Regions from separate parts of the Streptosporangium album genome, predicted to be linked through region 2. Evidence: riboswitches for the same ligand, from Rfam matches in the RefSeq annotation. Region 2 holds a riboswitch; each other region holds the start of a gene.

The links. A riboswitch is a leader RNA that binds a small molecule or an ion and turns the genes downstream of it on or off. The one in region 2 is predicted to bind cyclic di-AMP.
Region 1: another riboswitch for cyclic di-AMP. It lies ahead of FHR32_RS06575 (C40 family peptidase); the one in region 2 lies ahead of FHR32_RS46575 (hypothetical protein).
Region 3: another riboswitch for cyclic di-AMP. It lies ahead of FHR32_RS27425 (C40 family peptidase); the one in region 2 lies ahead of FHR32_RS46575 (hypothetical protein).

Annotation. Positions count from the first base shown of each region.
Region 1 covers NZ_JACHJU010000001.1:1,371,434-1,381,916, forward strand. The annotation lists gene cimA (citramalate synthase) at 1-344, opposite strand, end outside; gene FHR32_RS06555 (O-methyltransferase) at 655-1,308, shown strand; gene FHR32_RS06560 (PDDEXK family nuclease) at 1,447-1,890, shown strand; gene FHR32_RS06565 (branched-chain amino acid aminotransferase) at 1,948-3,042, opposite strand; gene FHR32_RS06570 (3-isopropylmalate dehydrogenase) at 3,215-4,261, opposite strand; cyclic di-AMP (ydaO/yuaA leader) riboswitch at 4,404-4,635, shown strand; gene FHR32_RS06575 (C40 family peptidase) at 4,638-5,294, shown strand; gene FHR32_RS06580 (sigma-70 family RNA polymerase sigma factor) at 5,506-6,549, shown strand; gene FHR32_RS06585 (serine hydrolase domain-containing protein) at 6,720-7,853, shown strand; gene FHR32_RS06590 (helix-turn-helix domain-containing protein) at 8,065-8,916, shown strand; gene FHR32_RS06595 (hypothetical protein) at 9,043-9,309, shown strand; gene FHR32_RS45785 (hypothetical protein) at 9,439-9,561, opposite strand; gene serA (phosphoglycerate dehydrogenase) at 9,873-10,483, opposite strand, start outside.
Region 2 covers NZ_JACHJU010000001.1:1,086,362-1,096,844, reverse strand. The annotation lists partial or broken gene FHR32_RS05180 (ABC transporter ATP-binding protein) at 1-286, shown strand, start outside; gene FHR32_RS05175 (FtsX-like permease family protein) at 283-1,617, shown strand; gene FHR32_RS05170 (methylenetetrahydrofolate reductase) at 1,893-2,531, opposite strand; gene FHR32_RS05165 (SPW repeat protein) at 2,622-3,164, shown strand; gene FHR32_RS05160 (DUF4142 domain-containing protein) at 3,356-3,997, shown strand; gene FHR32_RS05155 (DUF4253 domain-containing protein) at 4,137-4,931, shown strand; gene FHR32_RS05150 (alpha/beta fold hydrolase) at 4,932-5,483, opposite strand; cyclic di-AMP (ydaO/yuaA leader) riboswitch at 5,960-6,109, shown strand; gene FHR32_RS46575 (hypothetical protein) at 6,331-7,011, shown strand; gene FHR32_RS05140 (hypothetical protein) at 7,237-7,608, opposite strand; gene FHR32_RS05135 (roadblock/LC7 domain-containing protein) at 7,622-8,008, opposite strand; gene FHR32_RS05130 (DUF4388 domain-containing protein) at 8,061-8,915, opposite strand; gene FHR32_RS05125 (roadblock/LC7 domain-containing protein) at 8,919-9,296, opposite strand; gene FHR32_RS05120 (DUF4032 domain-containing protein) at 9,450-10,483, opposite strand, start outside.
Region 3 covers NZ_JACHJU010000002.1:785,550-796,032, reverse strand. The annotation lists gene FHR32_RS27455 (SRPBCC family protein) at 20-457, opposite strand; gene FHR32_RS27450 (metallophosphoesterase family protein) at 501-1,268, opposite strand; gene FHR32_RS27445 (AMP-dependent synthetase/ligase) at 1,479-3,272, shown strand; gene FHR32_RS27440 (glycosyltransferase family 4 protein) at 3,325-4,443, opposite strand; gene FHR32_RS27435 (M48 family metallopeptidase) at 4,440-5,717, opposite strand; gene FHR32_RS27430 (hypothetical protein) at 5,714-6,499, opposite strand; gene FHR32_RS27425 (C40 family peptidase) at 6,577-7,110, opposite strand; cyclic di-AMP (ydaO/yuaA leader) riboswitch at 7,217-7,375, opposite strand; gene FHR32_RS46155 (hypothetical protein) at 8,028-8,156, shown strand; gene FHR32_RS27420 (hypothetical protein) at 8,153-8,479, shown strand; gene FHR32_RS47370 (M48 family metalloprotease) at 8,437-8,589, shown strand; gene FHR32_RS27410 (M48 family metalloprotease) at 8,643-8,933, shown strand; gene FHR32_RS27405 (C40 family peptidase) at 9,004-9,960, opposite strand; gene FHR32_RS27400 (hypothetical protein) at 10,080-10,483, opposite strand, start outside.

The DNA of each region.
Region 1 (10,483 bases), 290 kb from region 2:
TCCACGTGCCGGTCGTGGCTCTTGGCGACAAGGGTCACGACCGGCGCGCCGGATTCGCGCAGGGCGGCCACCAACGGGTCGTCGGCTGCCTTCACTCCGGCTCGGCGGGTCGCGCCGAACGCGGCGAGCTGCGCATGCTTCAGGTCGAGCTCTGTTTGAGCCCGTCTGAAGAACTCGGTGTCCTTCGGATTGGCGCCGGGCCAGCCACCCTCGATGAAACCGACGCCGAGGCCGTCCAGGTGGCGTGCGACGGCCAGCTTGTCCGCCACCGTGAGGTTGAGGCCCTCCTGCTGGGCACCGTCACGCAGCGTGGTGTCGTACACGTGGAAGCGGTCGTCGGCCATGTCAGTCTCCTTCGCGGGTTCGATGATTCGCCGCGCGCTCATCCGGCTCTGAGAAACAAAAAAACCCCTCACGGACGTGAGAGGTCTGCGCGCTGGCGGTGTCCCTTTTCAGCCAGCGCGCCTGCCGATAATGAGCAGACCGTAGAACATGATGCTTCGGAGTCTGCCACACGCAGACAGCATTTGACACATCGATCTCAGGATCCGAGATGTACGGCCCGCCGGCACGACGGCGGGCCGCCCCTCCCGGCCGCCGACACGGGGGCGGATTCCCGCCCCGGGCCGGCGATCGGCGAGGAGAATGGCGGGCATGAAGGCGACTTATCTCGACCCGGCCATCGGGCAGTACCTCATCGCACACACCACCCCGCCCGACAACGTCCTCGACGCGCTCGCCCTGGAGACCCGCGAGGCCACCGGCGAGAGCGCGGGCATGCAGATCTCCCCCGACCAGGGGCGGTTCCTGACCATGATCACCCAGCTCGGCCGCGCGAGGAACGTGGTGGAGGTGGGCACCTTCACCGGCTACTCCTCCATCTGCATCGCCCGGGGACTGGCCCCCGGCGGCAGGCTGAGCTGCTTCGACGTCAGCGAGGAGTGGACGGCGATCGCCCGGCGCTACTGGGAGAAGGCGGGGGTCGCCGACCGCATCGAGTTGCGGGTCGGCCCCGCCGCCGAACGCCTGAAGGAACTCCCTCCCGAGCAGACCGTGGACCTGGCGTTCATCGACGCCGACAAGATCGGCTATCCCGTCTACTACGAGGCCTTGCTGCCCCGCCTCGCCCCGGGCGGCCTGATCCTCGTCGACAACACCCTGTGGAGCGGGCGCGTCGCCGACCCCACCGCCGGCGACGACAGCACCCGGGCCATCCGCGAGTTCAACGACATGGTCATGGCCGACGGCCGGGTGACCTCACTGATCCTGCCCATCGCCGACGGGCTCACCATGATTCGAAAGCACTGACGAGAACTTCCCCGAACGCCGGGCGGGCGGGAATCTTTACGATTACTTTTAGTTGCGTGTCAAACACGTTGCGCCCACCCGCCTGGAGGGGATGACGGAGCCATGCCCAAGACTCTGCACCGTCGCGAGGCGAAGCACATGTCAGATCGAGAAGAACTCGACCAGCGCTACCAGGACGAGTGTGACCGGTGGCCGGGCCGCAAGGTCGAGATCATCAACGGTCGGATCGTGGTGAGAGAGTCGGCCACCTTCGACCACGCCAAGGTCATCTACTGGCTCCTCCTCCAACTCATCCCCTCGATGACGGAACGGGAGTGGCTGCCGGTATGGGATCTCAAACTCTTCCTCGGCGTCCAGAAAGACCGCTACAAACCCGACCACGTCGTCAAGCCGAGAAACTGCGCCGCAGCGGATGTTCCGTTGTATCTGGTGATCGACGCGTTCAAGAACCAGGTGAGATTGCTCAGCAGACCGAGCGAGACCGGCTACGCCCACGAGACCCTCGTGAAACTCGGTGACCCCCTCGATCTCCCGGCACCGTGGAATCTCACGATCGACACCGGCAAGCTGATCGAGGAGTAGGCCGTACGCACAGGGAGGCCCGGCCGGGTGGGAGGCCGGGCTTCCCTCATGTGCGGGTCAGCAGATCTTGTGGACCCAGCTGTGCGCGTCGGGGCGGGAACCATACTGGATGCCGACCAGCTCCTCGCGGATCCGGGCGGTGACGGGGCCCTGGCTGCCGTCGCCGACCGTCCAGGCGCGGTCGGCGCCCTTGACCGAGCCGACGGGGGTCACGACCGCCGCCGTGCCGCAGGCGAAGACCTCGGTGAGCTCGCCGGACTCGCAGCCCGCCTGCCACTCCTCGATCGACAGGCGTCCCTCCTCGGCGGTCAGGCCCAGGTCGGAGGCGAGGGTGAGGATCGAGTCGCGGGTGATGCCGGGCAGGAGCGTGCCGGTGAGGGCCGGGGTGAGCAGGCGGTCGCCGTAGACGAAGAACAGGTTCATCCCGCCCATCTCCTCGACGTAGCGGTGCTCGCCCGCGTCGAGCCAGACCACCTGGTCGCAGCCCTGCTCGACGGCCTGGCGCTGGGCCACGAAGGCGGCCGCGTAGTTGCCGCCGCACTTGGCGAAGCCGGTGCCACCGGGCGCGGCCCGGGTGTATTCGGTGGACAGCCAGACCGAGACGGCGTTGCCCCCTCCGAAGTAGGCGGCCGCCGGGGAGGCGATCACCATGTAGCGGTAGTTCCTGGAGGGGTAGTTGACCCCCAGCGCGGGCTGCGTAGCGATCATGAAGGGGCGGAGATAGAGGCTGTGGCCCGGGGTGGTGGGGACCCACTCGCGATCGGTCTGGACGAGGAGCTCCAGCGACTCGACGAACGTCTCCTCAGGCAGCTCCGGCATGGCCATCCGCGCCGCCGACAGGTTGAAGCGGGCGGCGTTGGCGTACGGCCGGAAGGACGCGATCGCGCCGCTCTCCTGGCGGTAGGCCTTCAGACCCTCGAAGAACTCCTGGGCGTAGTGGAAGACCGCGGTCGCCGGGTCCAGGGTCAGCGGGCCGTACGGCATGAGCCGTGCGTCGCGCCAGCCCTCACCTTCGGTGTAGTCGATCGAGATCATGTGATCGGTGAAGGTCTGCCCGAATCCGGGGCTCGCCAATACCTGCTCGCGCTCGGCTGCGGTGCGCGCGTGGTCGGAGAGCTGCACGTCGAAGCTGAGCTTCTGAGCGGTGGTCATGACGGAGATCCTTCTCTTTGTGGCGGTCTGCCCTTGGGTCCATTCTGCAATGGACCGGGTAACGGGAAACTACTGCATTGATGTCGCATACCGGCAGTGCCGGGACAGACGAAGACGCGCCTGGCGGCTCGTGAGCCGCCAGGCGCGTCTGAGGTGAAAGAAGGCGGCTCTCTCAGCCGGCTACTCGGGCGGTGATGTCGTCGCCGATCTCGTGGGTGGTCCGCCCGGCCCAGCCGGCCAGCCGCTCGACCAGGTCCTCGGCCACCGCCTGCTCGACCCGGGCGGCCTCGCCGGACAGACCGAGGTGGTCCAGGAGCATGGCGACGGACAGGATGGTCGCGGTCGGGTCGGCCTTGCCCTGGCCCGCGATGTCGGGGGCGCTGCCGTGGACGGGCTCGAACATGCTCGGCGCGGTGCGGTCGGGGTTGACGTTGCCGCTGGCCGCCAGGCCGATGCCCCCGGCGATGGCGGCGCCGATGTCGGTGAGGATGTCGCCGAACAGGTTGTCGGTGACGATCACGTCGAACCGCTCCGGCTGGCTGACGAAGAACATCGAGGCCGCGTCGACGTGGCAGTAGTCGGTCTCGACGTCGGGATACTCCAGGCTGACCCGGTCGAATGTGCGGGCCCAGAGGTCACCGGCGTAGGCGAGCACGTTGGTCTTGTGGACCAGCGTCAGCTTCCTGCGCGTCCTGCCGAGCGCCTTGTCGAAGGCGTAGCGGACGACCCGCTCGACGCCGAACGCGGTGTTCACCGACTCCTGGGTGGCGATCTCGTGCGGCGTGCCCCGGCGCAGCACGCCGCCGGCCCCGGCATACGGTCCCTCGGTGCCCTCGCGGACGACGATCATGTCGACGTCCTCGGGGCGGGCCTTGCCCAGCGGGGACTCGACCCCGGGGAAGAGCTTGACCGGGCGGAGATTGACGTAGTGGTCGAGCTCGAAGCGGATCTTGAGCAGCAGGTCGCGCTCCAGGATGCCGGGGGGCACGCTGGGGTCGCCGATCGCGCCGAGCAGGATCGCGTCGTATCCCCGCAGCTCGTCCAGGACCGTCTCGGAAAGGATCTCACCGGTCTTGTGGTAGCGCTTGGCGCCAAGATCGTAAGTGGTGGTCTCCACCTTCGCGCCGACCGCTTCGAGGACCTTCAGACCCTCGGTGACGACCTCGACTCCGATCCCGTCTCCGGGGATGACTGCCAGGCGAATGTTACGCGCGTCCATGCAGGCACCTTACCGGCCCGTCTCGGTAATCGAACACTGATCTCACCCATCGGACGTTTCGCACCCCTGGACACCCCTGATCGTTTTGTCCAGTTTTGTGCAGTCTTGACCCTTTCGTGAAGTTTCGTTATGGTCCTCTGCATTCGAACCGATGCCTAATCCGTGCAGGCCGTTCCCCCTTTTCGGCCTGAGCGGAGCCGGGGAACCACTTCCGGGATCCACGGCCGTCCAGGACGTTTCGCTCCGTCAGTCGGAGCCATGTCCCGGGCCGCCTGCACGGGATCCCTTGGGGCGAATCAGCGCTTCTCGCGCCGTAGGGCGGCCTCCACGCCCGAGCCCGACAGCTAACCCGGCCGGCCTTATGGAAGGAACCATCTTGTCCGGCAAGATCTATCCCCGCGTCCTGCCCCTGCTCGTCGCCGGCGCCGCCGTGCTCGCGACCCCCTCCCTCGCCCTGGCGGACACCCCCACCCCCTCTCCCACCCCCACTCCCCCCGCCGCCGAAGCCCCGGCTCCCACCTCCCCCACGCCCGCCGCCGAGGTCCCGACGCTCACCGGCCCCAAGCTGAAGGCGGCCCTCGCCGCCAAGGCTCCGGTACCCGCCTGGAAGAAGGCCGTGAAGTGGGCCATGTCCAAGCGCGGCACGCCGTACGTCTGGGGCGGCACCGGCAACGGCGGCTTCGACTGCTCCGGCCTGATGCTCCGCGCCTACGGTGCCGCCGGGATCAAGCTGCCCCGCGTGACCTACGACCAGTACGCGGAGTTCCACAAGAAGGTCGCCTGGAAGGACCTCAGGCCCGGTGACCTGATCTTCTTCCACGGCCTCGGCCATGTCGGCATGATCAGCAGGCCCGGCTACATGGTCCACGCCCCGCAGACCGGGGACGTGGTCAAGGAGGAGAAGCTCACCTCCTGGCGCCGCAGCAGCTTCGCCGGCGCCGTCCGCCCCGACCGCAAGGGTGTCAAGCTCTCCATCGAGCAGGCCAAGCTCGCCGCCGCCCCCGCTCCCACGATGCTCCAGGCCACCTCCTGAGCAGCTGAGGTGCCGCGGGCCGGCCCGGCCCGCGGCACCTGCCCCGGCCCTGGCGCCGGCGCCAGGGTGTCCTGGCGTCTCATCCCCCTCTCGTCGGGCCCTTCTCCCCGGGACGCGCTGTCGGCCGGTCGCGATAGCTTTTCCGCCTGTCCACGGTCGCGACGGCCGCCGGCCACGGCGGGCGGACCGGCACACGAGGGGAAGGGTGATCATGGTCAGTGCGGAGACCCCACCGATCAGGGGCGAGGAGGACTCGCTCGCGGCCACGGCGCGGACGGCCGATGAGTCGTCGTTCACCGAACTCGTCGAACACCACCGGCATGAGCTGCGGGTGCACTGCTACCGGATGCTCGGCTCGTTCGAGGAGTCGGAGGATCTGGTGCAGGAGACGTTCCTGCGCGCGTGGCGCGGACGGGAGGGCTTTCAGGGCCGATCCACGTTCCGCGCGTGGCTGTACCGGATCGCGACGAACGCCTGTCTCGACTTCCTCGACCGCTTCCCCCGCCACCCGCGACCGCGCCAGGAGCCGATGATGGCCGATCCGGCCATGGCCGTGCCCCCGGCCGAGGTCTCGTGGCTGCAGCCCTACCCCGACCGGCTGCTGGATCCGATCACCCCGGACGACGCAGGACCGGCCACCGCGCTGATCGCCAAGGAGACGATCGAGCTGGCGTTCCTGGCCGCCATCCAGCATCTGCCGCCCAGGCAGCGGGCGGTGCTGATCCTGCGCGACGTGCTCGGCTGGTCGGCACCGGAGACCGCGGCGCTGCTGGAGGTGAGCGTCGCCTCGGTCAAGAGCACGCTGCAGCGGGCCCGGCCGGTGATGAGGGAGCACCTGCCCCCGCGCCGGCTGGAGTGGGCGCCGTCGGCCGACCCCAGCGGTGCCGAACGCGCGCTGCTTCAGCGCTACATCGACGCCGTCGAGCAGGCCGATCCCTCCATCCTGGCCGCGCTGCTCCGCGAGGACGCCTGGCAGACGATGCCGCCGGCGCCGATCTGGCTGGCAGGGCGCGAGGCGATCGTCGCGGCCTGGACACCCGCCATGATCGGTCCAGAGGCATGGGGCGACTGGCGGCTCCTGCCCACTTGGGCGAACCGGCAGCCTGCGGCCGCGGCCTACCTCCGGCGGCCGGGAGAGCCCGCCTACCTGCCTTCCTGGCTCGCGGTTCTGCGGGTCGAGGGCGACCTGGTGGCGGAGATCACGACCTACGGTCACGGGCTGTTCCCGGCGTTCGGCCTGCCGCCCGCGCTGTGACGGACGGCGGCGATTCCTTTCCCGCGGCTCCGCCGTCTCAATGGTGAGCACCTGACGGGCTGCGACGGCGCGACGGACACGTCCGGCGCTCCCGCGGCCCGGTGCTCCGACCATCGAGGAGCCGTCCGGGCCGCGCCGCCCGGCGATCCGCCTTCGGGAAGGAAACCCCTGTGAGCGATCTGCAGAAGCACGTCCAGGAAGCCGTTGACCAGCTGGTCGAGTCCGGAGCCGAGAGGGGCGTGCAGGTCGCCGTGTACCGGCACGGTGAGCTGGCCGTCGACGCCGTGGCGGGCGTGGCCGACCCGGGGACCGGGCGTCCGGTCACCTCCGGCACCCCGTTCTACAGCACCTCGACCGGCAAGGGGGTGACCGCGACCGTGGTGCACGTGCTCGCCGAGCGCGGCGCCCTGAGCTACGACACCCCGATCGCCGAGCTGTGGCCGGAGTTCGGCGCCCACGGCAAGGAGGCCGCGACCGTGCGGCACGCCCTGACCCACTCGACCGGCGTGCCGGGCCTGCCCGTCGACGTCACGCCGGAGGACTTCCGCGACTGGGACCGGATGTGCGCGCTGATCGCCGACGCCGCCCCCTGGTGGGAGCCGGGCACCAGAACCGGCTACCACGCGCAGACGTTCGGGTGGATCATCGGTGAGATCGTCCGCCGGGCCACCGGCAGGCCCATCTCGCAGATCCTCCGCGAGGAGGTGGCCGGCCCCCTGGGGGTCGCCGACGAGCTCTTCTTCGGCGTCCCGGAATCCGAACTGGGCAGACTGGCCCGGCTGGAGGACGCGCCGAGCGACGTCGAGATGTCCCCCGAGATGCTCGCGGAGATCCCCTTCTTCAGGGTCGTCCACGGTTACACGGCTGGTCCCCTGGCGGTGCTTCCCGACGCGGCCTTCGGCAACCGGGCGGACATGCTCACCACCGACATCCCGGCGGGAGGCACCATGTCCGCCCGTGCCGTGGCCCGGATGTACGCCGCGCTGCTGGGCGAGGTGGACGGCGTGCGGCTGGTCTCCCCGGAACGGCTGCGCGAGATCACCGCCGTGGCGGTCACCGGTGTCGACGAGCTCTTCGGGGGCCCGGTCACCCGGGCGTTGGGATACGACGTCAGCCTCCCCTGGCCGACCGCGGAGCACTCTCCGGCCGGATTCGGGATGTCGGGCAGTGGCGGAACCGCCGCATACGCCGACACCGCGACCGGGACGACCTTCGCGCTGACCAAGAACATCTCCTCCGCCGGTGACTTCAGCACCGTCGAACGGATCGGCGGGATCGTCGCGGAGGCGGTCTCCGGCGGCTGACCGGCGGCGGCATGGCGCGGGCCCGGGTCCGCGCCATGCCGCCGGTCCCGTCATGGATGCGTCGCGGACCGTGGTGGAAAGGCCTCGGAGGCGGGTCGTTGCGTCACGCCGCCAGTCGATATGGCGCAATGATTCGCAACATACTGAGATATTTCACAACTTCGGGCGTACTGTCGCAGCCAACACCCTCCGACAGCGACGGAGTGGCTCGATGGCAACCTCCACACGCATCGACGAGGCAAAAGGCATCCTCGCGGCGCGCCTGCGCGCGCTCCGCTCGGACGCCGGCCTGACCGGGCGGGCACTGGCCGCGCGGACCGGCATGGACCACACGAAGATATCCAAGATCGAGAACGCCGTTCAGATGCCGAACCAGACCGACATCCGGGCGTGGTGCAAGGCGTGCAGCGCCGATGAGCAGGTGGTCGACCTGATCGCGGCGGCCCAGAACATCGACGCCATGTACACGGAGTGGCGACGTCTGGAGGAGACGGGACTCGGGCGCGTGCAGCGTTCGTTCCAGCCCCTGTACGAGAAGACCCGCCGGTTCCGCGTGTGGCAGCACTCCGCGATCCCCGGCCTGCTCCAGACCTCCGGGTACGCGCGGGGACATCTACGGACCGTCATCGACTTCCGGAACATCCCGGACGACATCGACGCCGCGGTGGCCGCGCGGCTACGGCAGCAGGGCGTGCTGCGCGACGGCACCAAGCGGTTCGCGTTCATCGTCGGTGAGCAGGCGCTCCGCACACCGCTGGTCGGGCCGGCGGAGATGGCCGCCCAGCTGGACCGGCTCACCGAACTGACGGACGGCGTCGCGAACCTGTCATTCGGCATCATTCCGGCAAGGGCGAAGCCGTCGATGATGCCGCCGGAGAACTTCTGGATCTACGATGCCGCCCGGGTGCGCGTCGACACGGTGCCCGGCCAGATCCAGCACAAGGCGCCTTCGGACGTCGCCGTATACGAGAAGGCGTTCGAGGCGCTGCACACCGTCGCGGTGTACGGCCAGGCCGCCCGCGAGGTGCTGCGGACCGTGACGGGCGAGTTTCGCGCAACATAACGCAACATCGTTGCTGCGGGCACACCGGCTATCTAACGTCGCTAGTGTGCCCTCGCTCCCCTTTTCCCTGACGGATCCGTCCCAGGACGGGATCACCCGAGACGGCCCACCGGATCCCGGTCCCCCATGACTGCCGGGTATGACACCGAGAAGATAGAAGCGGCCGCCAAGGTCCAGGCGGACGCGCCGGGCTGGCTTGTCATGTGGCGGCCGTGGCGGCGGTGCTTCACCGCGTTCGAATGCCGCGACCCGCGACGGGTCCGGATCGTCGAAGCCGGGACCGCCGACGAACTACGCGATCTCATGCAGCACGTCGAAGTCGAACTCTGGCAGACCCTGTCTCCGGCCGAGTCGCCCCCCACGTGCGACCTGCCGCTGAGGTCTGCCAGGTAACAGCCCTGTGGCCCCGGGGCGAGGACTCGTTCTCGGAGGGGTGCTTTTCAGGGAGAGGGGAGCCTCCCGGGGCCACAGGTGCCACCACCGTCCCGCCGGGTCACGGGCGGGAAGCCCCCCTCCTGAGGGTCATCGGGTGGGAACGCCCCCGTTGTCGCGGCGGTCCAGAGCGGTCTGGAGGGCGTCGGCGGCCTCGTCCTCGGTCTCTTCGGGACGGTTCCAGGGATACATGTCGTACATGGCGATTCTCATCTCGGTCGCATGCGAGCAGGGAGATGGCCCGGACTCCGGTCGGAGCCCGACCGGGCCTGGATGTCGCGGATCCGGGTCGCGGACCGGCGACGAGGCGCGGAACCGGCGAGCGCCGTAACACCGCGGCGGGCCGCCGGCCTGTCCTGTCAGACCCCGCCGCGGCAGGTAATGAGTACGAGAACCTGGCGCATTTCCCACCACGGTACCCGCTCACGGACATACGGTCTCGCCCACCGTACGTATTTCTCACATGCTGAGATGCCGTACGGCTGCCGCCCCAGCCTGCGGGCGGCAGCCGTACGGAGCGGGACCTAGTCGGCCAGGTCGACCGAGCGGCCGCTGTCGGCGCCGATCTCGGCGCCGATCTGGTCGATCACGTTGGCCGGGATGCCGGTGTCGACGGTCAGCGCGATGAGGGCCTTGCCGCCCTTGGCGTCGCGGGCCACCTGCATCGAGGCGATGTTGATGCTGTGGTCGCCGAGGATGCGGCCGACGACGCCGACGATGCCGGGGCGGTCGGTGTAGGTGAAGAACGACAGGTGGTCGGTCGGCTCGATCTCCATCTGGTAGCCGTTGACCTCGACGATCTTCGTGATCTGGCGCGGGCCCGACAGGGTGCCGGAGACCGAGACCGTACGGCCGTCGGCGAGGACACCGCGGACGGTGACGACGTTTCGCCAGTCGGGGCTGTCGGAGCTGGTGACCAGCTCGACGGTCACGCCGCGGTCCTTGGCCAGGAGCGGGGCGTTGACATAGGTGACGGAGTCCTCGACCACGTCGGTGAAAATGCCCTTGAGCGCGGCCAGCTCCAGCACGCGGACGTCCTGGGAGGCGATCTCGCCGCGGACCTCGACGTCGAGCCTGGTGGCGACCTCGCCGGCGAGTGCGGTGAAGACCCGGCCGAGCTTCTCGGCCAGCGGCA
Region 2 (10,483 bases):
CCGTGGTCTTCGCGGACGAGCCCACCGGCGCGCTGGACACCAGGCCGCGCGCGACGTGCTCGGCATTCTGCGGGAGGCGGTGACCCTGACCGGGCAGACGATCGTGATGGTGACCCATGACCCGGTCGCCGCGTCCTATGCCGACACGGTCGTGTTCTTCGCCGACGGGCGGATCGTGGACACCATGCCGCGGCCGAACCCCGCGGCGGTGGCCGCGCGGATGGCCCAGCTGTCCACGGCGCCCCGATCCGCCGGGCAGGACCGCCGGGACGGCGGTGCCCGATGATGTGGAGACTGGCCGTCCTCACCGTCCGCGCCCACATCGGGTCGTACTTCGCCCCGGCCGCCGTGATGACGGCCGGCACCGCCCTGCTCACCGCGTTCGCGAGCCTGCTGGAGACCGGTCTGGAGACCGGCCGCAGCGCCGGTTTCCTGATCATGCTGCCCGCCATCCTGGGCGGGTGGACGGTGGCGATCGTGGCTTTCGGCGTGGTCTCCACCGTCTCCCTGACGATCCAGCACCGGGAGCAGGAGCTCGCGCTGCTGCGGTCCATCGCCGCCACCCCCCGGCAGATCCGGCAGAACGTCGTGCTGGAGACGGCGATCGTGGCGCTGCCGGCGGTCGCCGCGGGCCTGCTGCCCGGCATCGCGCTTGGTTCGGTCGTCCTCGGGCGGCTGGTGGGCGGCGGCCTGGTCAGCGCCCCCACCGCGTTGAGCGCGGGCTGGCTCTGCGTCGCGATCGGCGCGGGCACGTCCCTGTCCGCCGCGGTCGGTGCCGCCCTGATCTCCAGCGGGCGCGCCGCGTCCATCCCGCCCGTGCGCGCTCTGAGCGAGGCGTCGCCGTCGGCTCGGCCGCTCGCCCGCGCTCGGGCGGTCAGCGGCCTGGGGCTGCTGGCCGTCGGTCTGAGCCTGGCGGCGGCGACCCTCTTCATGGCGGACGGCCCGCTGCTCTCCAGCACCGCCGGCCCGGCGGGCGTCGCCGTCGCCGTCGGACTCGCGCTGCTCAGCCCATTGGCCGTGACGCCCGTCAGGTGGCTCTCCAACGCCCGGCTCGGGGCCACCACCCGGCTGGCCGCCCGCAACGCCCACGTCCGTGCGGGGCACAGCGCCGGCGTGGCGTCCCCGCTGATCCTCCTGGTCGGCATCGCGGCCGGAACCCTCTACATGCAGAGCACCGAGGACAGCGTCCATCGCGGACCCGCCGTCGCGGGCGATGTCAGCGCGCAGCTCGCACCCGTGAACTACCTGATCGTCATCATGATCATCGGATTCTCGGCGATCGTGGTGATCAACACGCTCGTCGCCGCCACCCGCCGGCGACGCCGCGAGTTCGGCCTTCTGCGGCTGTCGGCCGCCACCCGTGGCCAGGTGCTGAAAATGGTCGCCATCGAGGCCGTCGTCACCGCCGGCATCGCCGTCGTGCTGGGCACTCTCGCCGCCGCGGCCACGACGGTGCCCTACAGCATGGTCAAAACAGGCTCGCCGATCGCGTCCGGCCCGGCGTGGATGTACCTCGCCGTCGTCGGCGGTGCCTTCCTGCTGGTGATGCTGGCCACGATCCCGACGACCATGGGCGCGCTGCGCGTCCGGCCGGTGGACGCCCTCTCCGCGGCATAGCCGCCGGGCGGGCGCTCAGCTGCCGGACCTCACGCGGGCGCGGCCGCGAGGAGGGAGTCGGCCACCGCGGTGCGGGCGTAGAAGACCGAGCGGCCGGCCCGGTGGGCGGTGACCAGGCCGGCGTCGCGCTGCCCCTCTCCGTCCGCGACGACGGGCTCTCACCCGCCGTCTACGACGACGTTGGTGGACTTGATCACAGCGATCGCCCTTCTCGGGGCCGTTGACGCGGCGGACGCCGGCGAGCGCCCTGTCCGTGAGCCGTGCGAGGGCGTCGATCAGGCGAGTACGGACTCCAGCCGGGCCGCCACCTCCCGGTATCGGGCCACCGGGATGAGATGGATCCCGTCGAAGGCTCCGGACTCCCTGATCCGGAGTACCTGCTCACAGGCGGCCTCAACGCCCGCATCGCGGTCGCCGGACACCTTTTCGACAAGCTTTTGCGGAATGTCGATGTCTGGGATGACCGCGGCGAGCCGTCGGGCATGGGCCTCGCTGGCCAGGACCATCACCCCCGCGTACACCGGCACGTCCACCGGGGTGGCCTCGCGCCATCGCAGTAGGGCCTCCATGGAGAAGCTGACCTGGACGAAGACGAAGTCCGCGGTGCGCTTCCACGCGGGCAGCGGGCGCAGGCCCGTCGCCGTACCGACCCGGAACGGCCGTGTCCCGGCGAACGCGGCCTCCTGTGACGCGGCGCGGACCTCCTCGATCATCGCGCGTACGTTCAGATCGCTGGTCCGCCCGCCCGCGGTGGGCTTGTCGCCGTAGACGAACAGGAACTGGTCGACCCCGTAGGCGGCGGCGGTCAGCAGGTCCCTGCGGAATCCCAGCAGGTTGCGGTCGCGGGAGTTGAGGCAGGCCCCGGCAGCTGCGCCGGTCTCGCCCGACAGGCCGGGGAGCCTCCAGCATGGCAAGATTTGTCACGCTTCGTACTTTTTATCCGCTCATGCCGGGTATATGGGTATAAAACCATTCCGTACGAAAGTCGGAGGGGGGCGTGGGTCATGAGCAGACCCGCAAGCCTAGAACACCATCCCGATCTCATCGAGATGCGAGAGCGGTACGAGCGAGCGGGCTCCAGCAAGCCGGCCCAGGTAATCGAGGGACTCACCATACTCGCGGGGCTGTACCTGGCGATCTCTCCCTGGGTGGTCGGCTTCAACGGCCTGTCCAGGCTCTCCGTGAGCAATCTGGTCACCGGCGTGGCGCTTGCCGCTCTGGCCATCGGGTTCGCGTCGGCCTACGGCCGTACCTACGGGCTGAGCTGGATCGTGCCGATCATCGGAGTCTGGACCATCATTGCTCCCTGGCTCACAGGCTCGGCGATGAGGGGAAGCATCTGGAACAACGTCATCACCGGCATCGTCATCCTGCTGCTCGGGCTGGCGGCGATGGCGGTGGGCGCCAGGAAGATACCCGGCATGTCGGGCGGGCGCGACAGGCCGGGCGGGCGCGATGTGCCGGGCGGCCGTGACATGCCGGGCGGCCGTGAGATGCCGGGCAGGCCTGACATGCCAGGAAGACCTGACATACCGGGCAGGCCTTAGGCCGGTACGGCGCGGTGCGGCGGGGATGCCCGCCGCACCGCGCCGAGCTCTTGGGATGGAACCGCTGTGTAATGTAATGAAATAGGGGTATTTGGGGCTCCTGTGGGTTTTTGTCCACATGGAAAGCCCTGAGCCGGGAAGGGCCTAAGTGGCGGTGGAAAATCCGCCCGGATGCATTCCCGGAGGTAGTGATGGCACCACGTACTCCGTTCACGGCACTCGCGGCGACATCCGTTGCCGTGCTGGCGCTGCTGGCAAGCGCCTCACCGGCATCGGCCCTGGCGCCGACACCCACGCCGAAGCCGACCTCGACCTCCTCGCACGGACGTCAGGTGCCGGCGCAGGATGTGCAGTATCTGATCCAGACGCATCAGGGCAATCTCGCTGAGATCGCCGCCGGCAAAGCCGCTGAGCGCAAGGGGAAGGCCAAGGACGTCCGTTCGGTCGGAGCCGTCCTCGCCGCCGGCCACACCAAGCTCGAAAGCAGGCTCAAGCAGATCGCGCAGCGTCTGAAGGTGGCTCTGCCCACGCAGCCCACGGCACGCCAGCAGGCCAAGGCCAAGGAACTGGACGCCCTGTCCGGCGCGGCGTTCGACAAGGCCTGGACCAAGACGATGATCTACAGTCACCGTGCGGCCCTGGGCGCGACCAGGAATGAGATCGACAAGGGGTCGGTGCCACAGGTCAAGGCGCTCGCCAAGGCCGCCGAGCCGGTCATCCAGGACCACCTGAACCGGCTGCTCGCCGTACAGAAGTCCGTCGGGGCCCTGGGGCAGGACCAGCCGGGGACGATTCTGCGGGTGTCCCTGTCACAGGCGGCGAGGAACCCCTGACCCGTCCACCGGATCCCGCTGATTTCCGCCCGGTCCCGGGGGCTAACTGTCGCTCTGGGCGCCGACACGCCAAAATTGGTCCGTGGTCAGGATCGGATCGGTAGGGATGAGCGATTGCGAGCGTGGGCAACTTCCGCCAGTGCTGGGCCGGCTGTTCCCCGACGGCGGTGAGGGACGCACGCTTGCGACCGCGTTGCCGCCCGGAGACGTGGTGTGGCCCGATCCCGGTTACGCGGGGTCTGTGGCCGGCCACCGTCCGGCGTTCTGGCTGAGTGACGAGGCGGTCGCCGGCGAGCTCTGGACCGAGTTACGGGGGGAGCACGGGCGTTCGGGCCTGTGGCCGGTGCTGCTGGAGGACTCCGTCCAGCCGTGGTCGGCGGGCCAGATCGCCCCGGACGCGGTTGCCGAGATCGACAACTACCACCCCGCCGCTTTCATGGCCGAGGTGTGGTCGGACTGGACCGAGAAGGCCCATGTCGACCAGCTGGAGCTGCTTGACCCGTTCGGACCGCGGTGTCCCGGCCCGGCCCCGTCCGGCGAGCTCGCCGCCGATCCCGGCGTGGTCGCCGACTGGTACGCCGGGATGGTCGCCGAGCGCAGGACCCCGCTCGGGCTGGTCGCGGCGGAGCGGGGGGCCGACGCGCTGGCCGTCATGGGGTGGCAGGGCGCGCTGAACCACAACGAGTGGATGGTCCCGCTCGCGGCCGTGGTGCGGAGCTGGGAGGACAGGTTCGGCGTGCGAGTGGTCGGCATGGGCTTCAACACCCTTGACCTGAGCGTCGCCGCGCCCCCGGTCACCCCGGAACACGCCCTGCACGTCGCCGCCGAGCACTGGACGTTCTGCCCCGACAGCGTCATCTACAGCGCGGGGACGCTGGTCGACTACGCGGAGCAGATCAGAGGCAGGAACGCCTGGTCGTTCTGGTGGGACTGATCAGCTGAGCAGGAAGTCTCGGAGCAGCGGGAGATACTCGGGCTGCTCGGTGGTGATGGAGTGGCCCGCGCCTGCGACAGCGACGAGCGTGGAGCCCGGCAGGGTACGCCGGTAGTCCTCGGCCACCTCCGGCTTCAGGTAGTCGCACTCGCCCCGCAGGATCAGCGCCGGGACCTTGGCCGAGCGGAGCGCGGGGCGGGGGTCGGCCTCGTCGTCGGGCACCAGCGCGTGGGCGGGGTAGGCGCCTTCCCGGAGCGCTCCCGGAGAGACGAAGACCGCCTTGGCCACGTGCCGGGGGTGGGCGGCCAGGTAGCGCGCGGTGAGTGAGCCGCCCCAGGAACGGCCGACGAGGATGAGCTTGTCGGCTCGCAGGACGCGCCGGATGGCTTCGAGGTCGGCCGCGTCCCGGAGTGTCTGGCCGTGCAAGACGGCTACGAGGGCGACGGCCAGCGTCACGGCGACCGCTCCGAGTGCCGCCGGCCCGGCCGTGCTGTACATCGCCAGCGCGTAGAGGGCCGCGAACAGCACCGCGCAGCCGAAGGCGATCAGCACCCGTACACGCTACAGCGGCTGGGGGTCGCCGGTCATGACCGAGGCTTTACCCGCGGCGGTCCTGACGCTTCTGGATCTTCCAGAGGGTGTGCTCCGACCGGTTGATGTGCCATTTCCCTGCTCGATGGGCCTGTGTGGAGGTAAAAAGAAGCGTTGACAGAAGGATCGGCGTACCGGTCGCCGTGCCCCTCGCATTGATCGTGCGAATATTCGTCGAATCATCCCTCCTTTGGCTGTCATCGGGAAGAATGCCCAGCTCATAGGCATGATCAACGGAAACTGCCGAACGGTTTTCCCGGTGGTTCCGGCCGGTTCGACGCACCGTCCGGAAGGTCAAGCGGTGGCTAATAGGGCTTTCTTGGCCGATAAAGGTAGATCTTCTGGGTCTATCATGGGTTTTGTTTTGCTTTGTCCTCGAATGGGCGCTAGTGTCCTATTTGTGTTCGGTTGGCGACCTGCCCTTCAGCGGAAGGAGCGGCCGGCCGGCGTCGAATCCCGGAAGCCGTCAGGGCCATGGGAACCGGGGACCCACTTCATGGGGTGAATCCGCCGCGATCATGCGGCGGTAGGGCAACTCCACCGCCCGAATCCGTCAGCTAACCCGGTAGACGAGATGGAGAGGACATCACTCATGGGACGTTGCGCTCCCTTCCCGCTGGTATCTGCCTCATCCGTACCGGCCTCCTAAGACTTCATTGCCGCGTTCGAACGCGGCGCCCCCCGACGCGCCTCGCGTAGTGCCCGGGACCGCCGGCACTTCCTCTCTCTCTGTGAGCGCGTATCCGCCCGTGCCTCTCCTGTGTGGCACCCGCGTCTCCCCGTTCCCTCGCGAAGGAGTCTTCCTCCCATGCGCTTCTCCCTTGGCATACGCAAGAACCGATATGTCGTCGCCGCTCTCCTCGGCGCGAGCGTTCTCACCTCCGCGAGCGTCGTCTCGGTGCTCCCCTCCGCGCTTCCCGCCACGGCCGACACCACCTCCGTGCTCCCCATCGCGGTCAAGGGTGCCTCCCTGGCGGCCCCGGCCATGGTCAAGACCACCTCCGCGAAGCCCGGCTCCGAGTCCGGCTCCGAGGTCGTCCTGCTGAACGGCTCGACCAAGGCCTCGTACTTCTGGGACGACTCCTCAGGCCGCGCCGGCGACACCGGCCTGCCCGCGAGCGGCAAGCCGATGCAGAAGGGCATGATCGCCAGCCCGAGCTGGCCGCTGATGACCGAGGGCTATGTCGTCTACCAGGGCAAGAAGGTCAAGTTCTTCGTCGGCGACCGCGGTCCCGGAGTGCCCTCCAGCAGCGGTGTCATGATCGACCTTGACGCCAAGACCTTCGCCGATCTGACCGGCGGCACGTTCAACCCCGACACGCTCGGTGTGGACGGCAACGGCGGCGCGGGCCACATCAAGGTCGACTACGTGATCACCAAGTGGGGCACCGGCCCGGGTAAGAAGAACCAGCCCGTGCCGTTCTCCGCCGGCGCGTGGGGCCGTGTCGACAACAACCCGGCCACCCCGCCCACGGTGGTCAACAAGTAATCGGCGGGAGGGCCGAGCCCTCCTGGTGCCTCTCCGGGCGGTTTCCGGTGAGCATCCGCCGGCTCGTATGCCGGATCAGAGGCAGGAGCGGACCCCGCGGAGGGGCCACGATCTGCCCCGCCCGCTCTGGCCCGAGTTCGCCGACGCGATCGACGAGCTCACCGCCGCCGGGTGGTGAGCTCCGGTACGGCCCGCGCCTCCCGGGGTGCGGGCCGTACCGGAGGATCAGACCTCGAGCCGCTCCTCGATGCCGCGCATGATGTGCCGTGCGAGCGCCAGGTTGGCCCGGGCGCGGTCGAGCGCCACGTAGAGAAAGAGTCCCTTGCCGCCCCGGCCGTTGACCGGGCGGATCACGTGGTACTGACCGCTGAGCGTGATGAGGATGTCCTCGATGCCGTCCTTGAGGCCAAGTGACTCCATCGTCCGCATCTTGGCCTTGACGACCTCGGTGTTGCCGGCCGCGGCGATCTGGAGGTCGAGGTCCTTGGAGCCACCGAGGGCACCCAGAGCCATGCCGCTGTTGTAGTCCACGACCACCGCGCCGAGGGCGCCGTCGATCCCCATCATCTCTTTGAGCGAGATGTCCATGTTGCCCATTTGCGTCTCCGATTCACTGAGATATCGATATGCGGGATGTGATGGCGGCCAGAGTCACCGCCGTCTTGCGACCCTCCAGTCGCAGGAGCCCGAGGTTGGTGCCCGGGCGGGCCAGCACTGTGAGGACGATCTTTGGGCCGGCGGCGTAGAAGGCCGCGTAACCGTTGGTTCCGGAGATCAAGGTCTCCTCGAAGGTGCCCTTGCCGGCCATGCTCATCAGCCGGCGGCTGAGGGCCAGGACCGCCGAGGAGAGCGCGCCGGTCTGCTCGACGTCCTCTTTCAGATCGCTGGCTATCGTCAGGCCGTCGACGCTGCAGGCGATGCTCCCGTTCACATCGGGTATGCGCTCACGCAGCAGCGCCATCTCCCGCTGTATCTCGTCACGCAGTTCCACTGGCATCCTCCTTCCGAGCAGCTTCAGCGTCCGGAGCCTCATCGGCATCGGACCAGGCTCACGTCAATGCCTCCAATGCGTCTCTGAGCCGGATGAGCAGGTTGACGTCGGCGGGATCCCCTGTCGCGTGCGGAAGCGGCGAAAGCGGCGCGGACGGTCCGGTGGCGCCCGTCGCGGTGTCCGGCGGTTCCCCGGGGCCTCCGGCGCCGTTCTTCACGCGCTTGGGCAGCGCGCCGGGTACGGTGCCGGATCCGGCCTGGGGAGTGTGCAGCAGCCCTGCCGCGGCGAGCTGCCGTACGGCGAGCAGCACCGAGTAGGCCGGGCGGCCGAGCTTGCGCGCCAGGTCCCCCGGGGTCGCCGCGGAGTCGGCGCCGACCAGCACCTCCCACTGGAGCGAGGTCAGCACCACCCGCTGGGCGGTGACGCGGCCCACCGGGACGACCGGGAGCGCGTCCAGCTCGTCGGACGGCCAGGCCTGGTTCAACTGCGCCCTCCTTCGCTTGCACTCCCGGAGCAGTCCGGTCACGTCGAAATACCACTGAGGCCCGAGCCAGTGCCGGTCTCCCCGCCGGAACCTGGGCCGGTGACCGGTCGCCTCGAACAGGAAGTACACGGCGTCGAGCACCGAGTTCAGTACGCAGAACTCCAGCTCGCCCCGGGTGAGGACGCCCTGGGCGACCAGGAGTTCACCGCCCCACCGGTCCTCGGTGGCGGCCTGCCTGGCCTGCCGTACGGCATGGGCGGAGATTCTGCGGCCGGAGGTCAGGAGATCCTCCAGCCGGGGGGCGGCCGGACTCTCGGCGTAGGTCACCCGGCCACCGGTGAGATAGAGCATCCCGGCCTTGCCCAGCCGGAGCGCACCGGTGGCGCGGTCGTCGGCCAGCCCGCTGAGTACGCTCTCCACGGTCGGCATGGCTCACGTCGTTATCAGGCGGCTGGACAGCGCCTGAAGACGGTGGCGGGCCAGGGCCAGATTCGAGCGCTCCAAATCGAGCCGGACGTAAATCACCAGTGGGCCGTCGAAAACCGTTTCCAGTGGCCTTAATAAATGATGTCCGCTATCCGTGGTTATGATCATGTCGCTGATCCGGACCGTTCCGCTGGGGGAGGTTGTGGCGAGTCCGTCCAGGGTTGCTCGCAGGGTCTCGCTCAACCCGGCGGCCGACTGCTCCACGCCGGTCCGACGGCTGCCGCCGACCCCTACGGCCGTCCCGCTGGTCTGGTCGATCAGGATCGCGTCCAGCGCTCCGGGGATGGCCATGACCTCGGTGAGGCAGTCTTCGATTCCAAGCACGGGGGCTCCCTCGCCAACGACTTCACGACGTCGCCCGGCCAGCGTAGGGATATCTCGAGGGAACCATGTGTCCCATTTGAAACTGATGTGCGCGGAGGTGAATGATTTAATAACCGCGTATAAGGATGTATATCCCGGAGGGGAAATCGCCCATCAGTCTTCGGTGATAAGTGCCTGCTCGTCCGGCTTGAAAACAAGAATGTTCTTCACATAAGACTCCACGGCGACAGGAAGGCCGACATCGTTTCCGGCCGCCTCGGACATGAACCAGCGGTGGTCGAGCACCTCGTGGAAGACCTGGGCCGGTTCCAGCTTGAGCCGCAGCTCCTGGGGCACGGCCTCCACCGTCGGATGGAAGACCTCCGCCAGCCACCGGTGGGCCACGATCGCCTCGTCCTCGTACCGCAGGCCGTACGACACCCTGAAGGAGTCGAGGTCGTTGAGCAGCCGCCTGGCCTGGTTCTCCTCCACGTCCAGGCCGGTGAGCCGGAGCAGCCTGCGCTGATGGTGACCCGCGTCCACGACCTTCGGGCGGACGATCAGCCGCCCCGTCCCCGCCTTGCGGCGGACCATCATCTCGGCGACGTCGAAGCCGAGGGAGTTCAGCCGGCGGATCCGCTGGTCGATCATGTGCCAGTCGACCTCCTCGATGATCTCGTCGGAGGTGAGCTCGTCCCAGAGCGCGTGATAGCGCGAGCAGACCGAGTCGGCGACCTCCTCGGGATCGGTGGAGGGGTGGAGCAGGCCGCCGGCCTCCAGGTCGAGCATCTCGCCGAAGATGTTGGTGTGCGCGACGTCGATGTCGTACAGCCGCTGGCCCTCACTGATCATGGGATGGAGCTCGCCGGTCTCCGCGTCCACCAGGTAGGCGGCGAAGGACCCCGCGTCCCGGCGGAACAGGACGTTCGACAGCGAGCAGTCGCCCCAGTAGAAACCGCTCAGGTGCAACCGGACCAGCAGTACGGCCAGCGCGTCGAGCAGCCGGGTGAGCGTGTCGGGCCGGAGCGTCCCCGACATGACGGCCCGGTAGGGCAGGGAGAACTGCAGGTGCTGGGTGATCAGCGCGGAGTCCAGCGGCTCCCCGGCCGCGCCGGTCCGCCCGGTGACCACCGCCACCGGCTCCACCGAGGGGGTGTCGAGCCGGTGCAGGTCCCACAGCAGGCGATACTCGCGCTTGGCGTAGTACT
Region 3 (10,483 bases), on a different contig from region 2:
GCCCGACGGTCCGGCCTCCTCACGAGGCCTCGACGCGCCTCTTCAGTCCCTTCAGGGCGGTGTCGATGATGACCTTCTCCGCTTTCCGCTTGATCATGCCGATCATCGGCACCTTCAGGTCGACGGCGAGTTCGTACGTCACCTCCGTGCCGCCGCCCCCGCCCGCGAGACGATAACTTCCGGTGAGCCCGGAGACCATCTTCCCGGCCTCGGCGACGCTCCAGTCGACGGAGTCCTCGCCGTGCCAGGTGTAGGCGAGGGTGTATTCGTCGCTGATCACGCCCGCGTCCAGGACGAACCGGACCGTGGCCGGGAGCCCGTCCTCGTCGGTGGACAGGACCCGCGCCGACTTCACCTGGCCCGCCCACTCCGGATATGAGGCGAAGTCTGCGATCACCGTCATGATGGGGGACCGGCCCGCGCCGATCATGATGCTTGAAGTGGTGCGATCAGCCATGGGCTTACCGTACTCGTTCAGCCTTTCCCAGCGGGCGTCCGGCTCACCACTCAAGGACGAAGGGAACTCCACTGCCGCGGAAGTGCCCCACGTTGAGGCATTCTGTCCTGCCGATCCGGGTGCGGGCGGCCAGGGGCTGGTGCACATGGCCGAACAGGGCGTAGCGCGGCTGGGTCCGCCGGATCGCCTCCAGCGTGGCCTCGCTGCCCCGCTCGAAGCGCCGGGCGACCACGTCGTAGAGCAGCTCGGGGACGGCGGGGGGAATGTGACAGCAGAGCACGTCCACCTCCCCCACGGCCTCCACCTTGCGCGCGAACTCCTCGTCGTCGATCTCGTTCGGCGTCCGGTACGGCGTGCGCAGCCCGCCCCCGACGAAGCCGAACCGGAGCCCACCGAGCTCCACGGTCTGCCCGTCGAGCAGGTGGTGGCCTTCCCTCAGATAGTCGGGCCAGTAGCGCGGCAGGTCCACGTTGCCGTGGGTGAGATAGGCCGGGGTCGGCATGGCGGCGAAGATCTCGTCGTACTGCCGGCGGACGGAGCGCTCGATGTGGTCGCGGGGGTCGCCGTCCAGTGACGCCCAGAGCTCGGCCGACAGGGCCCGTGCCTCGTCGAACCGCTTGGCCGTCCGGAGCGTGATGAGCTGCGTGGCCTTCTCCCGGCCGAACAGCTCGGGGAAGATCCCCTGGGAGTGGTCGTCGTAGTCGACGAACAGGATCAGGTCGCCCAGGCAGACGAGCGCGTCGGCACCGTCTTTCGCACGAGCCAGGGCGTCGGCCCTTCCGTGCACATCGCTGACGACATGAACCCGCATGCCGGACATCTTAACTGTTGGCAAAATACGGACATAAGTAACAACTTAGATGCGACGCAGGTGGTGGAAGGGCGGTCCGGGGGCGCGGCATCGCGTGGCTGATACCGTGAAATCGCCTTCGGCACCGTCTGGAGCACGGATCTACCCGCGCGTAACTTATCGCGATAGCTTCAGGCATCCCATTGATCCGTGCGTCTTCAGGAGCGACCCGTGCGCGAGTACAGCGTCCCCGTACTGGTGGATGTCCCCTCCTCAGCCAACCTGACCGACACGGTGTTCCAGCGCGCCGAGCGGGAGCCGGGCACCGTCAGCCTCCGCAGGAAGGCCGGCGACGACTGGATCGCCGTCACCGCCGGGGAGTTCCGCGATCAGGTCGCCGCCGTGGCCAAGGGGCTGATCGCGGCGGGCGTCGGACCCGGTGACCGGGTGGCCCTGATGGCGCGCACCCGCTACGAGTGGGCCGTGATCGACTACGCCGTCTGGGCGGCCGGCGCGGTCACCGTGCCGATCTACGAGACCTCCTCGTCCGACCAGGTCAAGTGGATCGTCTCCAACAGCGGCGCGAAGGCCGTCTTCGTGGAGCTGTCCTCGCACGAGGAGACCGTCCGGGAGGTGCTGGAGGAGCTGCCGGAGCTCGAGAACGTCTGGCGCATCGACGACGGCGCCCTGGACGAGCTGACCGCGGGCGGCGCCGAGGTGTCCGACGAGACGCTGAGCGAGCGCAGGACCGGCCGCGGCATCGCCGACCTGGCCACCATCGTCTACACCTCGGGCACCACCGGCAGGCCCAAGGGCTGCGCCCTGACCCATGACAACCTGCTGTTCACCGCCAGGAACGTGGCGCGGGGCCCGCTGGAGCAGCTCTTCGTCACGGAGGACAAGGCGGTGCTGCTGTTCCTGCCGCTCGCGCACGTCTTCGCCCGGATCATCCAGGTTGTGGCCGTCGAGACCGGCACGGTCCTCGGGCACAGTCCGAACATGAAGAACGTCGGCCCCGACCTGCAGACTTTCAGGCCGACGCTCCTGCTGGGCGTGCCGCGGGTGTTCGAGAAGGTCTACAACGCCGCCGAGCAGAAGGCGGCCGCCGACGGCAAGGGCAAGATCTTCCACGTCGCGGCCGACGTCTCCGTGGCATGGAGCCGGGCGGAGTCGGCGGGCGGCGCCGGGCTGGGCCTGCGGCTCAAGCACGCCCTGTTCGACAGGCTGGTGTACCGCAGGCTCCGTGCCGCCACCGGCGGCAGGCTCTGGGTCGCGGTGTCCGGGGGGTCCGCCCTGGGCGAGCGGCTCGGGCACTTCTTCCGCGGCGCCGGCATCCAGATCCTGGAGGGCTGGGGCCTGACCGAGACCTCGGCGCCGTCCGCGGTGAACATCCCGGGCGCCAACAAGATCGGCACCGTCGGCAAGCCGTTCCCCGGCGTCACGATCGGCATCGGCGAGGACGGCGAGGTGCTGGTCAAGGGCCGTCACGTCTTCGACGGTTACTGGAACGACGAGAAGGCCACCGCCGAGGCGATCGACACGGACGGCTGGTTCCACACCGGCGACATCGGCGAACTCGACAAGGACGGCTACCTGAGCATCACCGGCCGTAAGAAGGAGCTCCTCGTCACCGCCGCGGGCAAGAACGTCGCCCCGGCTCCGCTGGAGGACCTCATCCGGGCCCACCCGCTGATCAGCCAGGCGATGGTGGTCGGCGACGACCGGCCGTTCGTCGCGGCGGTCGTCACGCTCGACCCCGAGGCCCTGGAGCAGTGGAAGGGCGCCAACGGCAGGGCCGGGGCCACCCTCGCCGACCTCAGCACCGACCCCGCGATCCTCGCCGAGGTGCAGAAGGCGGTGGACAGGGCCAACGCGTCGGTCTCCAAGGCCGAGCAGATCAAGAAATTCGCGGTGCTCGACATCGACATCACCGAGGAGAGCGGGCACCTCACCCCGACCCTCAAGGTCAAGCGGAACGTCGTGATGCGCGACTTCGCCAAGCAGGTCGACTCCCTGTACGGCTGACGGCCGCTCCGGCCGCGGCGGGCGTCCCGGCCCGCCGCGGGCGGGAGGCGCCTCAGGGCGCGGGGCCGAGCAGCCGGGCGAACCGGGCCGCGACGAGATCCCAGCCCCACTCCCGGGTGACCCACTCGCGCCCGCGCTCCCCCATCGCCCGGGCCCGCTCCGGGGCCCGCAGGAGTCCGACGAGGGCCCCGGCCACCTCGGCCGGGGAGGTCCCGTCCACGACCAGGCCGGTCTCCCCCTGCAGCACCGCGTCGGGAGCCCCGCCCGACGCGCCCGCCACCACGGGCAGCCCGCTGGCGGAGGCCTCCAGATAGACGATGCCGAGCCCTTCCACGTCGATGCCGCCGAACCTGGTACGGCAGGGCATGGCGAACACGTCGCCGGCGGCGAGGTGGGCCGGCAGCGCCGCCGGCGGCACCGGTCCGATGATCCTCACCGAGTCCGCCACCGGCCGGGCCAGCCGCTCCAGGGTCCTGCGGTACGGCCCGCCGCCGACGATCAGCAGCACGGCCTCCGGCACCGCGCGCAGCACGCGGGGCCAGGCCCGCAGCAGGACGTCCTGTCCTTTGCGCGGGACCAGCCGGGACAGGCAGACCACGACCGGCCGGTCCCCCAGCCCCAGCGCCGCGCGTACCTCCTTGCCGTCGGCGTCCGGACGGAACACGCCGGTGTCGACGCCCGGCGCGAGCCGTACCAGCTTGCCCGCGGGGATGACGCGGGCCAGCCTCTGCCGGGTGTACTCCCCCAGGTAGGTGACCACGTCGGCGTGGCCGCCGATCCTGGCCAGCAGGGGGCGGGCGAGCGGGATCTGCGTCCAGGACGCCTCGTGGCCGTGGGTGATCATGACGATGTGCCGTACCCCGGCGGCGCGCATCGCGGGGGCGAGCAGGCCGAGCGGGGCCGCCGCCCCGAACACCACCGTCTCGCACGCGAACTCGGCGACCAGTTCCACGGCCCGGCGGGCGACCGCGCGCGTGGGCAGCATCAGCGAGGTGGGATGCCGCACGACGGGGTACGGCTGGCGGGCGTCGAAGCCGTCGCAGCCAGTCCACCGCGGGGCGTAGACGACCACCGAGCCCGGCGGGCGGCAGGCGGCGAGACCGTGCACGAACGACTGGATGCCGCCGGCCCGGGGCGGGAAGTCGTTGGTGACGATCAGCGCCCGGCTCACGGCTCCCGGATGCCGTTCAGCCGAGCCCACGAACGCGCCATGGCGATGCGCTCGGGCGCCGTGGGATGCGAGCCGTAGAGGACGTATTCGAGGGCGTCCGGCGTCAGGTCCGAGATGTTGGTCACCGACAGCCGCTTCTGCATGGAGACGAACACGGCCGGGGCCCTGGTCAGGTCCAGCGCGTGCACGTCGGCGCGGGCCTCGATCTGCCTGCTCACCAGGTTCTGCGCGGGGCCGGACAAGAACGTGACCAGGCTGAGCAGTCCCATGAGCAGTCCCACCGCCTTCGGATCGGCCGCCGAGTCGGAGCCGGTGCGCCGCCGTAGCGGCCTCCAGGACGTCAGCAGGTAGAGCAGGCACGCCCCGCAGGCCGCGCCCAGGCCGCCGACGAGCGTGCCGTACAGCACGTCACCGGCCTTGGCGTGGCCCAGCTCGTGCGCGACCACCAGCTCGACCTCGTCCCTGGGCGCCCGGAGCAGCGTGTCGTAGACCACGATCCTGCGGGTCGCGCCGAACCCGGAGACGTAGGCGTTGAGCGCGGTGGTCCGCCGGGAGGCGTCGGCCACCAGGACATCCTCGACGGGCACCCCGTCGCGGGCGGCCATGGTGAGCAGGTCGTCGCGGAGCTGCCCGGCGGGCATCGGCGTGAAGTCGTTGAAGATCGGTTCGACCACCACCGGGTAGGCGAAGGAGACGACCACGGTCAGCGTGAACGCGCCGATCGCCGCGGGGATCCACCAGCGCCGGTAGCGGCGTGCCAGCGCGACCACCGCGAGCACCATGATCGCGGTCAGCGCGGTCCCGATGCCGATGTTCTTGATCCGGTCGGCGGTCCAGGACAGCCAGTCCTGGGTGGACAGGCCGAACGCGCGCAGCTGGGTCTCCGACCACATTCCCAGGGGCCAGCGCAGGACCGCCACCGCCACCGAGATGACGAGGACGCCCAGCAACGCCCTCAGCCACCACGGGCCCCTCAGCCGGCCGACGAGCCACGCGCCCAGCGGGGTGCCCACCAGGATCCCGGCCACCACCAGGGTCAGGCCGAGCGAGAGGTAGGCGGGCGCGCTGACCGCGGCGTCGAAGGTGTCGGCGCGGGCGACCTGGCCGGGGGTGAAGTCACGGGCCGGGTCCGGGACGAGAGGCGGGGCTGTGGCGGGCAGGACCCGCCAGGGCGTGGTGAACGCCACGACCGCCAGCGTGACCACGCCGAGGGCGGCCAGCGCCCACCCCGCCGCCCGGATATCCGGGCGCGCCTCCGTCATGGTTCGCGTCATTCCAGTTCCCTCCGGAGGTGATCACGCCACGCGGCGGTGAGCTCCGCCTGCGACAGGCCCAGCGCGCTGCCGACATCGCTACCGTAGAGCCTCACCAGTGCCTTCTCACCGAAGCGCTCCGCGATGTAGCGGCAGGCGAGCCACGCCTCCTCGTAGGCCTGTGCCAGCCTCGGGGCGCCGGGGGCGAAGTCGGCGGCCACGGGCAGCCGGGTGGGCAGCAGGCCCGCGCGCACCTCCTGGGCGAGTTCGGCGGCGGCCTCGCGGACCCCGATCCCGGAGTCGCGGTATCCCACGTAGTCGGCGAACCCCTCCGACAGCCACATCGGCACCCGGCCGCCCCGGGTCGCCCCGGTGGCCAGGTGCGTGAGCTCGTGAGCGATCACCACGTCCCGCCCCGTCTCGTTGAGCCTCGCGTAGCCCGACGGCAGGACGATCACCCGGTCGGAGGTGGCCATCGCGGCCAGGCCACGGGTGCTTCCGGCGCCCGCGAGCGCCGCCGCCTCCGCGTCGGTGGCGGGGAAGAGGATCACGGCCCGGACCGGTCCCCAGATCCGCCCGACGGCCCGGCGGGCGCGGTCGGCTCTGGAGGCCAGGTCGCGCAGGCGCGCGGGCGGGACATGGTGGCCGATCACGACGGAGTCCTCACCGCGGACCACGGTGGCGGCGCCGGGCCACGGGCCGCGCGTCTCCCCCGAAGGCGGCTCCGCCCCGGTGACCAGGCCTGCGCTCATCAGCGCCAGCATCCCGGTGAGCACGGCGCGGCGCCCTCTCGGGACGGACATATGAGCCGATGCTACTTGACGGACATGGAGCGGCCCCGTCCGTCCCCGGGAGGACGGACGGGGCCGGATTCCCTCGGTCAGCCGCCGGGGCGGACCGCTCCGGCGAAGGAGGACTTGTAGTACCCCTTCAGGCTCACGGACCGGACCGTCTTGCCGCTGCTCGGCGAGTGCACCATCTTGCCCTTGCCGACGTACATGCCCACGTGGCCCTTGCCGTAGAAGAACATCAGGTCACCGGGGCGCAGACGGCTCCACGAGACCTTCTTCCTGACGGCGCGGTACTGGCTGGTCGTGATCCTGGGGAGGGTCACACCGGCCTTGCGCCACGCGTACTGGACGAGCCCGGAGCAGTCGAACGCGCCGGGACCGGAGGCTCCCCACCGGTACGGATCGCCGATCTGCTTCCTGGCCGCCGAGACCGCCTTACCGGCCTTCACCTTCTGCAGTGCGGCTCTGCTCAACGTGGTCTTCTTGGCCTTCGCCTTCTTGGCGCTGCTCCGCGCCGCGGCGGCGGGGGCCTGAACCGTCCTCTCAACCTGAGAGTCGGTGCTTCTGACCTGGAGAGTGGGCCCGGTGTCGGCCGTCGCCTGTGCCGTCGTGGATCCCAGCACGACCGCTCCCGAGGAAGCGGTCAGAGTGAGTACGGCACCGCCCAGGGAAAGGCGGGCAAGGCGCGACAGACGGGGGTTACGCAGGGTGGTAGACAGGATTTCTCCTTGGGACTTCCACTGATGCCTACCGGGTTAGCTGACGGATTCGGGCAGGGAAGTCGCCCTACGGCATGACATATGCCGATTCACCCCTGGCCCTCCTCTGAGGGCCCATGGGTCCCCGGTTCCGCGCCTCCTGGCTGCACGGATTCGGCAGGCCGCCGCGACGGGGATCAACCCCTCGGGGGAGCGACGGCCGGTTGGATTTCTAACGGAACGCCTGCTCCGGGGAGCAGGCGCGCAATGCGGTGACATGGCGTGTCACCGCGACGCCAGAAGCTACCTCGAACACCATATTTCGGCAAAGCAATGCCATGAATACGGAGATCGATAAAGCTCTTCCCCACCTCGTGATCATTGCGTGATATGCGGTTCCCTCATCCGGATATGACCCTCGTCACATTCCACGGATCATGATCCAAAAAACGCCACTCCTGTAACATTTGTCACATCAGGTTTGATCTCTTTCTCTCCGGCCCGCGGAACGGCCGTCCTATACGTCTAGATCGCCGCGAAGTCGCCGCCGAACCTCCGGCACCGGCCAGGGGGCAGGGAAGCGACGGGCCGGCGAGCGTTGCGGCCTTCATCGCTTCCCGGAAGATCGAGCATGACGGACGGGAATGGTCACACCAAGGTGGTCCAGTACGACCAGAACCGGATGCCGATCAGGGTGATGACGCCAAGGGACCAGATGGTGAGGGCGACCGCGTGGTAGCCGATGACCGCCCCGATCGCGCGGCGCACACCGGCGGGGACGGGCAGGTGGCGCCGGGCGAGGTTGTGCAGGGTGACGTACCAGAAGATTCGTCGCCGAGACCATGCGTGCCGCCCTCGACGAAGCCGGCGATCTCGAAGCGGCGGTGAACCGTTTCGTCGGCACGGTGTCGCCCGAGGTGGCCGCGGCCCTTCGGGACGCGCTCGAGGGGCGAGACGGAGTTGCTCCGTGATCCTCTGGTTGATCTCCGCGGGGATCTCGCTGACGCCCGTCGTGCTCGGCGGACGGGTGGCCGAACACTTGGCCGCCGCACCGTGGACTCATCGGTGTCCCCGTGCCGCGCTCGTCCTCTGGCAGGCCATCGGCCTGTCCGGCGGGCTGGGAGCGGTCGGAGTGGGCCTGGTGGCCGCAGCCGCGCCGCTGGCCGTGCTCTTCCCGCACGGCATGCACACGCTGGTCTGGCAGATCACTCCTTCCTCCACGACGCCTACGTCCTGCCGAGTGAAGAGCCCGTGGCGTACTGCGTCCCAGGACGACATGCCCGCATCGTGCTGAGCCAGGGGACGCTGGACCTACTGAGCCCGCGAGAACTGCAGGCCGTGATCAGGCACGAGCGCACGCACGAGGCCGCCATGACCTCATCCTGCTGCCGTTCATCGCGCTGAGCCAGGCGTTTCCCTGGCTGAGCGCAGCTCGGACGGCCCGCGAGGTCGTCCCGGTGTTGCTGGAGATGCCGGCAGACGACCAGGCCCGCCGCGCCCACGGCGAGCTGTCGCTGGCTCGCGCCCTGGTGCGGATGGGCCACCCCCGCGGCCGGCCCGGCGGAGGCGGGACGCCGGCCCTGGCGGACAAGGCGGTCGTCCACCGGGTGGAACGCCTTCTCGACCAGCGGGACAAGCGGTCGGACTGGGCACCTGCCGCCGCCTATTCGACAGCCGGCATCCTGCTCAGCGGGCCCCTTGCCGTACTGGTGGCGCCCCTGCTCTGCATCACCGTCTGGCGCGTCTGACGGGGAACCGCGGGGGTCTGCAGAGGAGCCTCGGCCTCCCGGAACAGGAGGCCCTCCACAGACGCGCAGGTCAGGGGCGGACGGCTCCGACCACGCGACGGCCGTAGGAGGACAGCGGGACGACCTTGACGACGTCTCCGGTCTGGGGGGCGTGGACGATCTTCCCACCACCCGCGTACATGCTCACGTGCCCCAGCCCCTCGCTGAAGATGAGGTCCCCCGCCTGGAGCTCGCTCAGCGACACCTTACGGCTCGCGCCCCAGCTCCACTGCTCCCAGGTCGTGCGGGGGAGGCTGACGCCGCCGTTGCGCCAGGAGGCCTGGATGAGGCCCGAGCAGTCCCAGCCGCCCGGGCCCGTGCCGCCGTACCGGTACGGCTTGCCGACCTGGGCGAAGGCGAAGCTCAGGGCCGCCCTGGCGTTGCCCGAGGCCGGACCGTTGTACTTGAGCCCGGTGCTGTTGGGGTTTCCCGGCTGGAAGGCGTTGAGCTTGTTCAGCAGGGCGGTCTGGGACTTCACCATCTTGTCGGCCTTGGCCTTCGCCTCGGCCAGCTCGTCGCGCGTCGCGTCGGCCTCGGTCAGGGCGGCCTTGGCCTTGTCGCGATTGACGCGCAGCACCTTGTTCGCCTCGTCGAAGGCGTCCAGGGTCAGGGCGCGGGAGGTGGACATCTGGTCGACGGCGGCCAGGCCGTTGAGCAGCATGGTGGGATCGGGCTGGTTGATCATGCCCTCCCAGCCGCTCACGCTGCCGAGCTGGTAGGAGTTGACGGCCATGGTGACGAGCCCCTTGCGCAGGCCGGCGACCTTGGCGTTCTGACGGTTGAGGTCGCCGTTCAGCGTCTCGTACTTCTTGCGGGCTCGCTTCAGCTTCTCGCCGGCCTGGTTGTACTTCTCGACGACCTTGTCGGCCTGCTCGTTGAGCTTCTCCAGCTTCTTCTTGGCCTCGGCCACGGTCGGCTTCGGCTCCGCGAAGGCGCCGCCGATCGGCAACAGCAGGAGCGCGAGAGCCAACCCTGCGGCAATCGGCATCCGCCCGAATCCAACCGGCATACCCGCCACGGCCACAGCATCGCCTCCCAGTGCAAAGACCTGGGCGGAATAGTACAGAACAAGTAAGGGTTAGCTCACCTTTTTGGCCGTTTTACTCCTTACGGGCAGGTGGCAATCGCGCAGACTTTCGCGGTCATCTTGGTGGCGTCCCGCATCTGGTCGGCCCAGTCCCGCTTGGTGGGCTTGGAATACTCCCCCGCCCACAGGTAGACCAGCACGGCGTTGCCCCTGCGGACCACCACGCTCCGGTCCCCGCCGACGCCGGCCTTCCTGCCGTAGTAGACCTGGCCGGAGACCTTCAGGGCGTCGTCGCCGAGCCCGGCCACGGCCGTGGAGACGTAGCGGTAGGCGGAGCCGCCGTCCTTCTTGGCCCCGCACGCGGACAGGGCGGCACGGACCTGGGCCATGGCCCGCTCGGCGCCTGCCCGCGAGCCGTACAGGAGCACCTGCTCGACCTTCATGAAGTCCGGCACACCGGTGAACGTCACCGTCCGCGCGGCCA